DNA from 3 places in the Hydrogenophaga sp. GW456-12-10-14-TSB4 genome. Region 3 is predicted to be linked to each of the others. Evidence: riboswitches for the same ligand, from Rfam matches in the RefSeq annotation. Region 3 holds a riboswitch; each other region holds the start of a gene.

Region 1 (3,863 bases), on a different contig from region 3:
ATTGTTTTAACCCAGCTCCAGCGGCCGCTGAACGGCACTTGCGACGGGTCAAACCATTCGTGAAGACCGAGCACGAAAGAGCATGCGCCGAAGCCCCACCAGACGGCGGCCATCTCTTTGTTCGAGAACGGCTTCTTCCAATGAGGGTGGTCCGGTTCACCGCGATTGAGTTTCATACTGTGGACGCCTTGATCAATGTCTGTTTCTGGCCGTCAGGCCCCTCTCGCATACCGCTCCAACCGCTGTTCCAGCGTGCCGGTATGAAGCTCGAAGAAGTGGTTGTCGAAATCGTAGAAGTACACCTCCCGCGCGCCCAAACCGAAGCACAGGAAGTGCGCCATCCGCTCGAGGTCGCGAACGATGAACGTGATGTGGCTGATGCCCTCGATGTGCATGGGGGCTTACCGTAACACGGCCGTCTCAGCAGACCATTCCCCTACACCGAAACATCTGCGAACACCATTCCGGCCCCCATGCGTGCAGACTACGGCCCCATGAAGCTCCTCCCCCTCGTGTTTTCGCTGAGCGCCGTGGCGCTCGTCCCCTTCGCCGCCCAGGCCCAGCAGGCGCCGGCGAAGCCCGCGGCCAAGCCCGCGCCCGCTGCCACCAAGGCGCAGGCCACCGCCACCAAGCGTCCCCCACTGGCCCGCTCCGCCGCCAAGGCCGTGGAAGAGGTGACGCCCATCGAGGAAGACACCAACGTGACGCTCTCCGAAGCCGATCTCGCGGTGGCCAAGCGGGTGTACATCGGCAGCATCCCGTGCGAGCTCGGCAATGCCGTGCAGATCACGCCCGCCAAACGCGACGGCTTCTTCATCGTGCAGGTGAAGAACACGCGCAACGCGCGTTACTACATGCACCCGGTGGAAAGCCGCACCGGCGCCATCCGCCTGGAAGACCCCAAGCGCGGCGCGCTCTGGCTGCAGCTGGGCAACAAGTCCATGCTCATGAGCCAGAAGATCGGCGCGCGGCTGGCCGACGAATGCATGAGCCCCGACCAGCTCACCCTGGCCGCCGAGATGAAGCGCAACCCGCCCAAGAGCATTCTCGACCCGGTGGACCCGCCAGCAGCGGTCACGCCCCCGCCCGCTGCGCCCCCGGCCAACGCCAACTGATAGACTGCGACGCTCTGCGGGAGAGCGAGGCGCGTCGAGCGCCTCCGCCGAAGGCGCAAACTCCCATGATCGCTCAGGCTCAACGGACCGCAGACACATTTCGCCGACTGGAGAGAGGCCGGGCCGCACCACGCGCGCACCGGCACACCGAAGGGGCAGACTGCCACGCAGTCGAAACTCTCAGGTAAAAGGACAGAGGGAGAGGCGCCCACAGGAACGGCCATCGCGCGGTTCCTGCCTTCACCTGAGTCCTTGCCCATGCGCCTCTCGCGGCCTGCCTTCACCTTCCGTTTCTTTCTCGCCCTGGCCGTCGGCCTGTGCATCGGCGCTTCCCTCGGCGCGGCCTATGCCCTGCACCGCCTGTGGCTGCAGCTGCCCGAGGTCGGCCACCTCGCCGACTACGACCCCATGCTGCCGCTGCGCATCCACGCGCGCGACGGCAGCCTGCTCGCGGAGTACGGCGAAGAGCGGCGCCAGTTCGTGCCGATCGAGCGCATCCCGCAGACGATGCAGAACGCCTTGCTGGCCATCGAGGACGCGCGCTTCCACGAACACGGCGCGGTGGACTACGCGGGCATCGCGCGCGCGGCGCTCGGCAACCTCGTGGCCGGTGGCCACACCCAGGGCGCGAGCACCATCACCATGCAGGTGGCGCGCGTCTTCTTCCTGAGCCGCGAGAAGACCTACCGGCGCAAGATCATGGAGATCCTGCTGGCCTACAAGCTCGAAGCGGCCTACAGCAAGGGCAAGATCCTGGAGCTGTACATGAACCAGATCTACCTGGGCGAGCGGGCCTACGGATTTGCCGCCGCCGCGTCGGTCTATTTCGACAAGACGCTCGACCAGCTCAGCGTCGCCGAGGCCGCAATGCTGGCCGGCCTGCCCAAGGCTCCTTCGGCCTACAACCCGGTGGTCAACCGCGAGCGCGCCACCGTTCGCCAGCAGCACATCCTCAAGCGCATGCGCGAGCTGGGACACCTCGACGAGCCGGCGCACCAGCAGGCGCGCGCGGAGCCGCTCACGCTGCGGCCGCGCCCACCGCCGGCGGACCCGGCCACGGCCCATGCGGTCGAACAGGTGCGCAAGATGATGGTGGCGCGTTTCGGCGACGAGGCCTACTCGCGCGGCCTGGACGTGACCACCACCCTCGACGTGGCGGCGCAGCAGGCCGCCGCCCGTGCCTTGCGCACCGGCCTGCAGAAGGCCCGGCGGCCGCAGCTGGAGGGCGCGCTGGTGTCCGTCGATGCGAAGTCGGGGGACATCCTGGCGCTGGTGGGGGGCTCCGATTTCGCGCGCAACCAGTTCGACCACGCCGTGCAGGCGGTGCGCCAGCCGGGCTCGACCTTCAAGCCCTTCGTGTTCTCCGCCGCATTGGAAAAGGGCTACTTCCCCGGCACGCGCATCGACGACACGCAGCGGCTGGTCACGCCCGCGGCGCGCGGGCGCAAGGCCTGGCGGCCACGCAACTACGGCCACCAGTACGAAGGCTTCATCACGGCCCGGCGGGCGCTGGCGCGCTCGAAGAACGTGGTGGCGGTCAACCTCATGGACGCCGCCGGCCCTGAGTACGTGCAGCAGTTCGCCACCCGCTTCGGCTTCGCGGCCGAGCTGAACCCGCCCATCCTCCCGCTGGCGCTGGGCGCGGGCGCGGTGACCCCGCTGCAGCTCACCGAGGCCTATGCCGTCTTTGCCAACGAGGGCGAGCGGGTCGAGTCCCGCCTGGTGCTGCAGGTGAGCGAGCGCGGCGGCGGCGTGCTCTACGAAGCGCCGACGGTGGCGCCGCGCGCGCAGGTGATCTCCCCGCGCAACGCCCACGTGATGGACAGCCTGCTGCGCGACGTGGTGCGGCAAGGCACGGCGCGGCGCGCGCAGGCGCTGGGGCGCGCGGACACGGCGGGCAAGACCGGCACCTCCAACGACGCCCGCGATGTCTGGTTCGCCGGCTATTCGTCGGGCATCGCCTCGGTGGTGTGGATGGGGTTCGACCAGGCGCGCAGCCTGGGCAACGCCACGGGCGGCAGCCTCGCCCTGCCGGTCTGGACGGACTACATGAAGACCGCCGTGGCCGATCGGCCCCAGGCGCAGCGCAGCCCGCCGGCGGACCTGGTGATGCTGGGCGACGACTACGTCTACCCGGAGTACCTCGCCGGCGCCTGCGTCGAGGCGCCACACGCCTTCATCGAAAGCCCGTTCGGCTGCGCCGGCTCAGGCGGCCCGGTGCCGGGCAATGAAGTCTTCGTTGAATGACAGCCCGTGGCCGGGCCGTTCGCTGAGCACCAGAGCGCCGTTCGATCAGGCCGTTGGGAATGGCCGCGATCAGCGGCGCGAAGATCTCGGGCACCAGGTGGCTGTCACGTCGCGGATCGCCTTCACGTGTTCCACCAGCTGCGGCAGGCGCGCGCGATCACCGCGGGCAGGTCCCATGTCCCGTCGGTCTCGTCGTTCCTCGGGATCACCCGGGGAATGAGCACGGTCTGGACGTCGACCCGCGTGATCTTCATGCCAGCGCGAGCGGCAGCGCCAGGCCCATGGCGGCGGTTTCGCGGTTCATGGCCTGCGCGTACTGGCGCGCGTTGCCCACCTTCACGTGTTCGTAGCCGCGCACCATGTCGGGCAGCGCGGCGATGCGCGCGGCCTGCTCGTGGTTGCCGGCGTTGAGCGCTTCCACCAGCTGGGCCAGCAGCGCCTCGTAGTGTTCGAGCAGCTGGCGCTCCAGGCGGCGCACCTCGGTGCGCGCGAACACGTCCA
Region 2 (3,863 bases), on a different contig from region 3:
GTGCACGCTGCTGACGCGGGACTCGTGGCGACGCTGAAAGAACTCGATGTGCGTCGACTGTTGTTGCAACCATTTCGTTTACGCGATGTAGTGCACACGGTTGAGCAACTCTGGTCCGCAGCAGTGGCGCTACCCGCTGGCTGAATTCTCGATCACCAACGACTCCAAGTTCTCCGCGGCCAATCCACATCGGAACGGTCGGCGAGGCCGCGCACTTCTAGCGCCAGTACCAGATGCAGCAGTGGCACAAAAGCGATATTCGAGTGCCATCGCAACGCGCTGGACGATCCGGCTCATGAGCGCCCAGAAAGCGAGGGAAAACACGCATCTATGGAAGTACGCGATGGAAACGTCCGTCGATAAAATGGCGGGCCGACAAACTATGTTTGTTCGGTGTGACAGTGATTTTTTTGGTTACTTCACGTCTGATGTTGGAATGACGCATTCCTCCTCGGTGCAAATGTTCCTTCATCGCGGAACTTGACGTGATTCAAGGGGTGGGCTACCAAGGCCCACCCTTTTTTTTGAATGCCAAACGCAATCTTCGGATGCTTTGTCGCCTCGTTGCGCTGGAATCCCTCGTTGCATTGCTCGGCGGGGCATCAGCGCCACGCGAGCGGCGGATGTGCCGCGCGCAGTATCAGTCTATGGTTCTCCCGTGCGAGTCGTGCTTATTTTGGCGATTGCCAGCTCGCCGCCGCCGCAATGAGCCTGGTGCAGCCCGAGCCGGTATGTGGCTGCAGTTCGATGCGATGGAGAGCACCTGCGCGGCCACGTCCTCAGCCAGGCCGTGCTCGAGGTGGCTCACCTTGGACACGCCCGCGATCTGCGCGGCAGCTTGGGCCACGGCCTGCCCCCGATAGAAAGGAAGTCCCATGAGCCACGCTGACAAGAACAGTGTCTCAGATTCGACAACCAGTGCAAAAGCACCCGCAGCGAGTGATCGCAACTCGTTGACGATCGGCGCCGAAGGCGCCGATCGTGCTGCACGACGGAAAGCGTGGGAGAGTCGGCTGTCCTGAACCAAGCAGCCCGACGCACGAATGGAGGCGCAGTTCAGACCATGTTGCTCACCTGCACTGCGCGCGGGACGCGACGCATGTCCCACCGTGCCACGTGCTCACCCAGTTGATGCGCGGTGATGGCCGACAGCGTCCAGCCCAGGTGGCCGTGACCGGTGTTGTAGAACACGTTGGCGTGCCTGCCCGCACCCACGCGCGGCATCATGTCGGGCAGCATGGGCCGCAGGCCCGCCCAGGGTTCCACCCGGCGCGTGCTGACGCCAGGGAAACATTGGTTCACCCAGTCCACCAGCGGCCGGATGCGGTCGGCGCGAATGTCGAGGTTGTAGCCGTTGAACTCGGCCGTGCCCGCCACGCGGAAGCGGTCCAACCCCAGTCGGCTCGTGACGAGCTTGGTCTCGTCGTCGAGCAGGCTCACCTGGGGCGCGGCGGCCTGGCTTTGTTCGTCATTCAGCATGACGGTGATGGAGTAGCCCTTGACCGGGTACACATTGAGCCGGTCGCCGAGTTGGGCGCCGAGGGCGCGGCTGCGCACGCCCGCGCAGATCACCACCCCGTCAGCATCGACCTCCTCCCCGTTGGCCAGCATAACGCGCGCCCTGTCGCCGGTGCTCCACACGCGCGACACGGCCTGGGCGGTCATCAGTCTCACGCCCCGGCGTGCGCAGGCCAGGCCCAGGCCGTGGGTGAACTTGTGGATGTCGCCGGTGCTGTCGCTCTCGGTGTACCAGCCACCGAAGTACTCACCCTGGAGCGTGGGTTCAATGGCGCGCATTTCGTCGGGTGTGACGGCGCGGCGCGACAGGCCGCCTTGGGCCAGCAGCCTGGACACTTCGCCTGCGTGCTCGAAGCCGGCGCGGTCCCGGTAGATGTGCAGGATGCCGCGCTGCTTGTGATCGAAATCGATGCCCTCGTGTTCAGCCCAGCCAAACAGCTGCTCACGTGCGGCAATGGCCAGGCGCGTGGTGGCCACGGTGTTGTTGCGGTACTTGGGAATGGAGGCCACAAACTCGGCGAACCAGCTGAGCTTGTGCCAGCTGGGCCTGGGGTTCACCAGCAAGGGCGCGTCGGCCTTGAACATCCACTTCAGACCCTTCACCAGGGTGGAAGGATGGGTCCACACCTCGGCGTTGGACGCAGAGAGTTGCCCGCCGTTGGCATGGCTGGTCTCCATGCCCGCATAGCGGTGCTTTTCGATGAGGGTGACTTGATGACCCTGACGGGCCAGGGCGTAGGCGCTGGTGACGCCCGTGATACCGCCGCCGATGACGATGAGGTGTGCCATGTGAATCTCGCGTTCAAAGCCGTCAGACAGAGAAAGCATGGCCCGCACACCGTGTGCGGACCATGACCCCCTCTGTTTGAGACCTGAGAGATTCACCAGCGTGGGCCGGCTTGCTCCTGCGGTGGGCCGGGGGACGAATCCCGGCCACTCTTCAGAGTGCGATGCGTTGTCGACCGGTCCTTTTGCCTGAGAGTTTCCGGGGCGGTTGCTCCTTCGGCGCCGGCCTGCCATGCAAGCCAGTCTCTCCCGATCGACAGGGGTGAAGCTTACTGCGCTTGCAGCTGAATGGACTTGGCAATCGCGCGGAACTGGCTGATGCCGTCGGCATAGGCCTTGTCCACCGCCGCCAGCGGCAGGGGTTTGGCCAGCAGCTGGCTGTTGGCTTCCAGCGCCTGGTGCACGCCCGGGTCACCCAGCGTTTCGGTGATGGCCTTGTGCAGCGCGACCACCACCTGCTCCGGGGTGTCCTTCTTCACGAAGTAGCCGGTCCAGATGTTGAAGGTGAAGTCCTTGAGTTGCTTGCTCTCGCTGATGGCCGGGTAGTTCTTCACGCTCTCCAGCCGTTCGCTGTTGAGCATGGCCAGCACCTTGACGCGGCCCTGCTTGTGCATCTCGTCGTACTTCTTGCCATAGGGCGCCAGGAAAAAATCGACCTGGCTGGCCATCAGGTCCTGCTCGGCCGGCGCCGAACCCTTGTAGGGCACATGGGTCATCGGAATGCCGGTGACCTTGGACAGGTGCTCGCCGAGCAGGTGGTAGAAGGAACCTGGGCCCACACTCGCGTACGTCAGGGGGCGGCCCTGCTGCGCCGACTTGCGCGCATGCTCCAGGAACTCGTCCACGTTGCTGGCGGGAATGTCCTTGCGGGCCAGGAAGGCAATCTGCGCGGTGGCGATCATCTGCACCAGGCGAAAGTCTTCGCTCTTGAACTTGATGGACGCGATGGCCAGGGGCGCCAGGATCAGTTCGTTCGGCGAACCCTGGAACAGCTGGTAGCCGTCGCTCGCGCTGTTGAGCACTTTCTGCGCGGCGATCGAGCCGCTCGCACCGCCCAGGTTCTCGATCACCACCGGTTGGCCCAGCTGCTTGCCCAGCGTGTTGTTGACGGAGCGCGCGATGACGTCCGACAGGCCGCCGGCCGGGTACGGCACCAGCATGGTCACCGGCCGGGCGGGGTAGCTCTGGGCCTGCGCCACGCCCGAAAGGCTGGCCAGGGCGATGGCGACACCGGCCATCAAAGTCTTGTAGCGGCTGATCATGGGGAATCTCCAGTGGGGTCAGAGGTGGGGGGAGGGGACGGAAAGCAGGTCTTGCACGAGCGCTGTCCAGTAGGCGGCGCCGGTGCCGATGTTGTCGTCGTTGAAGTCGTAAGCCGGGTTGTGCACCATGCACGCACCGGGCTCCTGACCCACGCCGTTGCCGATGAACAGGTAGCTGCCCGGCACGCGTTCGAGCATGAAGGCAAAGTCTTCGCTGCCCGTCAGCATGGCGCCCTGGGCCACCACCTGTGCGGGCGGAAAATGCGCCTGCGCAACCGCCAGGGCGCGGGCGGTCTG
Region 3 (3,863 bases):
GCACGCACCTTCGTGGGCAACGGGAGCGACGGACTGGTCCGGATCGCCAACGCCACCCTGCACGGGCTCAACGGCGATGGCAGCGTCGGTGAGCCTTGCGCCAAGGCCTTTGCGTACCGCTCCCACTCCGGCATGTTCGGCATCGTGAACAGCGAAGAGGCCTTTCAGAACCTCGCGCGTTTCCTCTTTGGCGACGTGCGTGTCGACATCTGGGTCGATCTGGAGGAGATGCGCCTCCCCAAGGGCGTGCAGACGCAGGAAGACGCCGGTCAGAGGGTCGACGCGCTGTACCAGATGGAAATGCGCGCCTCTCCGCGCGGCAAGTTCTGGTACCTCACGCGGCGGACGGCGGAGGAAGATTCCGTGGCCTGCGTGCCGCATTCCGAGTGGAAGAAGGAGCGCCAGCACTACCTCTCCAGCGTGTTTCTGGCCAATCGCGCCCGGGTCAACCCCAAGCGGCGCTCGCTCGCCTATGGCATGGAATTCGGTATCCGCGTGCCCGACTACGAAATCGAACGGCGCCTGTGGGTGAACGAACACTACGAGGGAGGCTACCTGTTCCGGGACGCCCTTATCCTGGAAATGACCAGCCCCACCAAGACGCAGCCCAACTGGACCGTCAAGTACGCCTGGCAAGGCACGGGCATCGTCAATGCCGCCACGGAGCTGCCCATCGCACCACTGGGAGACGGGCGCGTGGAGGTCCGGATTCCCTTTGATGCCCACACGGTGGACAACCAGGGCGCGGTCAAGCCATCGCACCCGGGGGCCAAAGGGCAATTGAGGTTCGTCATTTCCGCCTGGAACCCGGACATCGAGGACGACAGCGAGGAATAGGTCCGGACACCGGGCCCGTTCAGCCGCCAGCCGCCACCGCGCGGCCTCTCATGCCCGGCATTTCACCGGGACGTCACATCGCGTCGCCACAGTGCGGGCTCCTTCACACACGCTGGACCCATGCTGAACAAGACCCAGAAGGGCCGGGCCGAGCTGCGGCCGGGACAACGCCAGCTCGCCCAGCGCGAGCGCGCCCTGCTGCTGCTGGCCGACGGCCGCAAACCCGATGCCGAGCTGTTCGCCCTGTTCGAGGGCCAGGGGCCCGCGCTCGCGGCCGACCTGGTCGCGCGCGGCTACCTGGTGGACGAGCCGCCCGCACCGCCCCCCGCCGCCGCGCCGGCGGTCTCGGCCGATGCCTTCTCCGGCCCGCGCTCGGTCGCCAGCGCGCGCATGTTCCTGTTCGACCTGAGCGAGCGCATGTTCGCCCCGCGCGACAAGGCCATGGCCCAGCGCTACCGCGACGCCCTGCGCGAGGCGCGTGACGTGCGGGAGATGCTGGTCGTCAGCCGCGCCATGATGGCCGACGTGGAGCGCCTGGCCGGCAGCGAACGCGCCGACGGCATCGGCCAGCGGCTGGCCCGCCTGCTGCCCGAATCGGCCCTGGAAACGCCCTGAAACGCCGGCCCGCCCGCCGCCGTGCGATACACTCGCGCGGTCAGGAGAGAAGCCGATCCGGTCACCGGAAAGGCTCGCCGAAGGCGCAGGCGGCACCGCACACCGGGTGCCCTGAACGCTCAGGCAAAAGGACTGGCAAACACGGGCCGAAAGGCCGGTGTACCCCCCTGGAGAGAGGCCGTTCCTCGAAGCGGCCCACCGAAGGAGCAAGCGCGGCATCGCCCGCGTGAATCTCTCAGGTAAAGCGGACAGTGGGGCAGCGCACGGATGAACCGTGTTTCGCCCCCGTCGGGGCCTGCCCCCTTGCCTGAAAGCCTTTGCCGTGCCAGCTGCCGCCGCCCCGCTCCTCCAGACCCCGCTGCACAAGCTCCACCTCGAACTCGGCGCCCGCATGGTGCCCTTCGCCGGCTACGACATGCCGGTGCAGTACCCCACCGGCCTCATGGCCGAGCACCACCACACCCGCAAGGCCGCCGGCCTGTTCGACGTCTCGCACATGGGCCAGCTGCGCCTGGTCGGGCCCGACGCCCCGGCCGCCTTCGAGACCCTCATGCCGGTGGACGTGATCGGCCTGGGCGTGGGCAAGCAGCGCTACGGCCTGCTGCTCAACGACGAGGGCGGCATCATCGACGACCTGATGTTCGTCAACCGGGGGCACGACCTCTTCGTCATCGTCAACGGCGCCTGCAAGGCCGGCGACATTGCGCACATCCAGGCGCGCATCGGCTCGCGCTGCGAAGTCATCCCCCTGCCCGACCGCGCCCTGCTCGCCCTGCAGGGCCCGCTGGCGGTGGACGTGCTGCAGCGCCTCGTGCCCGGCGTCGAAAAGCTCGTCTTCATGACCGGCTCGCCCTTCCAGTGGCACGGCGCCGACCTCTTCATCACCCGCAGCGGCTACACCGGCGAAGACGGCTTCGAGATCTCCCTGCCCGGCGACCGCGCCGACCAGTTTGTGCGCACCCTGCTGGCCCAGCCCGAGGTCATGCCCATCGGCCTGGGCGCGCGCAACTCCCTGCGCCTCGAAGCCGGCCTGTGCCTCTACGGCAACGACATCGACACCACCACCACCCCGGTGGAAGCCGGGCTCAACTGGGCCATGCAGAAGGTGCGCCGCACCGGCGGCGAACGCGCGGGTGGTTTCCCCGGCGCGGCCCGTGTGCTCGCGCAACTCGACGGCAGCGAGCCCCTGGCGCGCAAGCGCGTGGGCCTGATCGCCCAGGAATGGGTGCCCGTGCGCGAAAACGTCGAACTGCAGAACACCAGCGGCGAGGTGATCGGCAAGACCTCCAGCGGCCTCATCGGCCCCAGCGCCAACAAGCCCGTCGCCATCGGCTACGTCACCCCCGAACACGCCGCCATCGGCACCAACGTGGTGGCCATGGTGCGCGGCAAGCCCGTGCCCATGCAGGTCAGCGCCATGCCCTTCGTGCCCAACCGATACTTCCGCGGTTGACCCCTTTTTGTTTCCCTCTTTTTCAGGAGCTTTTCCATGACCACCAAGTACACCGAAGACCACGAATGGATCACCGTTGACGGCGGCATCGCCACCGTCGGCATCACCGTGCACGCGCAGGACGCGCTGGGCGACGTGGTGTTCGTCGACCTGCCCGAAGTCGGCAAGACCTTCGCGCAGAAGGAAGTGGCCGGCGTGGTCGAGTCCGTGAAAGCGGCCGCCGACGTGTACATGCCCATCAGCGGCGAGATCACCGAAGTCAACGAAGCCCTGCGCGCCGACCCCTCGCTGGCCAACAGCGACCCGCTCAAGGCCGGCTGGTTCTTCAAGGTCAAGCTGTCCGACCCGGCCCAGGTCGATGCCCTGCTCGACGAAACCGCCTACAACGCCTTCGCGGCCAACTGACCCTTTCTCTTCCCGCGCCGGAGCCTCCCATGCTGATGCCGTCTGTCAAACCCCTCGGTGAACTCGAAAACCCGTCTGAATTCGTGGCACGCCACATCGGCATCGGCGAGGCCGACGAGGCCCTCATGCTCTCGGTCATCGGCGAGGCCTCGCGCCGCGCGCTGATCGACGGCATCGTGCCCCGCAGCATCGCGCGCAGCCAAGGCATGCAGCTGCCGCCGGCCGTCACCGAGGCCGCGGCACTGGCCGAACTCAAGGCGCTGGCGCAGAAGAACAAGGTCTTCAAGAGCTTCATCGGCCAGGGCTACCACGGCACGCTCACGCCCGGCGTGATCCTGCGCAACGTGCTGGAAAACCCCGCCTGGTACACCGCCTACACGCCCTACCAGGCCGAAATCTCGCAAGGCCGCATGGAAGCCCTGGTCAACTTCCAGACCATGGTGAGCGACCTCACCGGCATGGCCATCGCCAACGCCTCCATGCTCGACGAAGCCACCGCCGCCGCCGAGGCAATGACCCTGGCCAAGCGCTCGGTGAAAAGCAAGGGCAACAC

The links. A riboswitch is a leader RNA that binds a small molecule or an ion and turns the genes downstream of it on or off. The one in region 3 is predicted to bind glycine.
Region 1: another riboswitch for glycine. It lies ahead of AC07ZS_RS08795 (penicillin-binding protein 1A); the one in region 3 lies ahead of gcvT (glycine cleavage system aminomethyltransferase GcvT).
Region 2: another riboswitch for glycine. It lies ahead of AC07ZS_RS20660 (D-amino acid dehydrogenase); the one in region 3 lies ahead of gcvT (glycine cleavage system aminomethyltransferase GcvT).

Annotation. Positions count from the first base shown of each region.
Region 1 is NZ_JBWKZH010000012.1:72,693-76,555, forward strand. Features, by position in the region: gene AC07ZS_RS08780 (hypothetical protein) at 1-176, opposite strand, end outside; gene AC07ZS_RS08785 (VOC family protein) at 213-395, opposite strand; gene AC07ZS_RS08790 (hypothetical protein) at 495-1,115, shown strand; glycine riboswitch at 1,123-1,215, shown strand; gene AC07ZS_RS08795 (penicillin-binding protein 1A) at 1,374-3,362, shown strand; gene AC07ZS_RS08800 (hypothetical protein) at 3,485-3,616, opposite strand; gene AC07ZS_RS08805 (indolepyruvate ferredoxin oxidoreductase family protein) at 3,613-3,863, opposite strand, start outside.
Region 2 is NZ_JBWKZH010000047.1:19,150-23,012, forward strand. Features, by position in the region: gene AC07ZS_RS20650 (hypothetical protein) at 1-144, shown strand, start outside; partial or broken gene AC07ZS_RS20655 (electron transfer flavoprotein subunit alpha/FixB family protein) at 710-850, opposite strand; gene AC07ZS_RS20660 (D-amino acid dehydrogenase) at 1,057-2,403, opposite strand; glycine riboswitch at 2,370-2,471, opposite strand; glycine riboswitch at 2,472-2,566, opposite strand; gene AC07ZS_RS20665 (Bug family tripartite tricarboxylate transporter substrate binding protein) at 2,574-3,566, opposite strand; gene AC07ZS_RS20670 (M20 aminoacylase family protein) at 3,585-3,863, opposite strand, start outside.
Region 3 is NZ_JBWKZH010000037.1:26,753-30,615, reverse strand. Features, by position in the region: gene AC07ZS_RS18050 (esterase/lipase family protein) at 1-837, shown strand, start outside; gene AC07ZS_RS18045 (hypothetical protein) at 958-1,452, shown strand; glycine riboswitch at 1,484-1,597, shown strand; glycine riboswitch at 1,610-1,714, shown strand; gene gcvT (glycine cleavage system aminomethyltransferase GcvT) at 1,775-2,905, shown strand; gene gcvH (glycine cleavage system protein GcvH) at 2,942-3,310, shown strand; gene gcvP (aminomethyl-transferring glycine dehydrogenase) at 3,340-3,863, shown strand, end outside.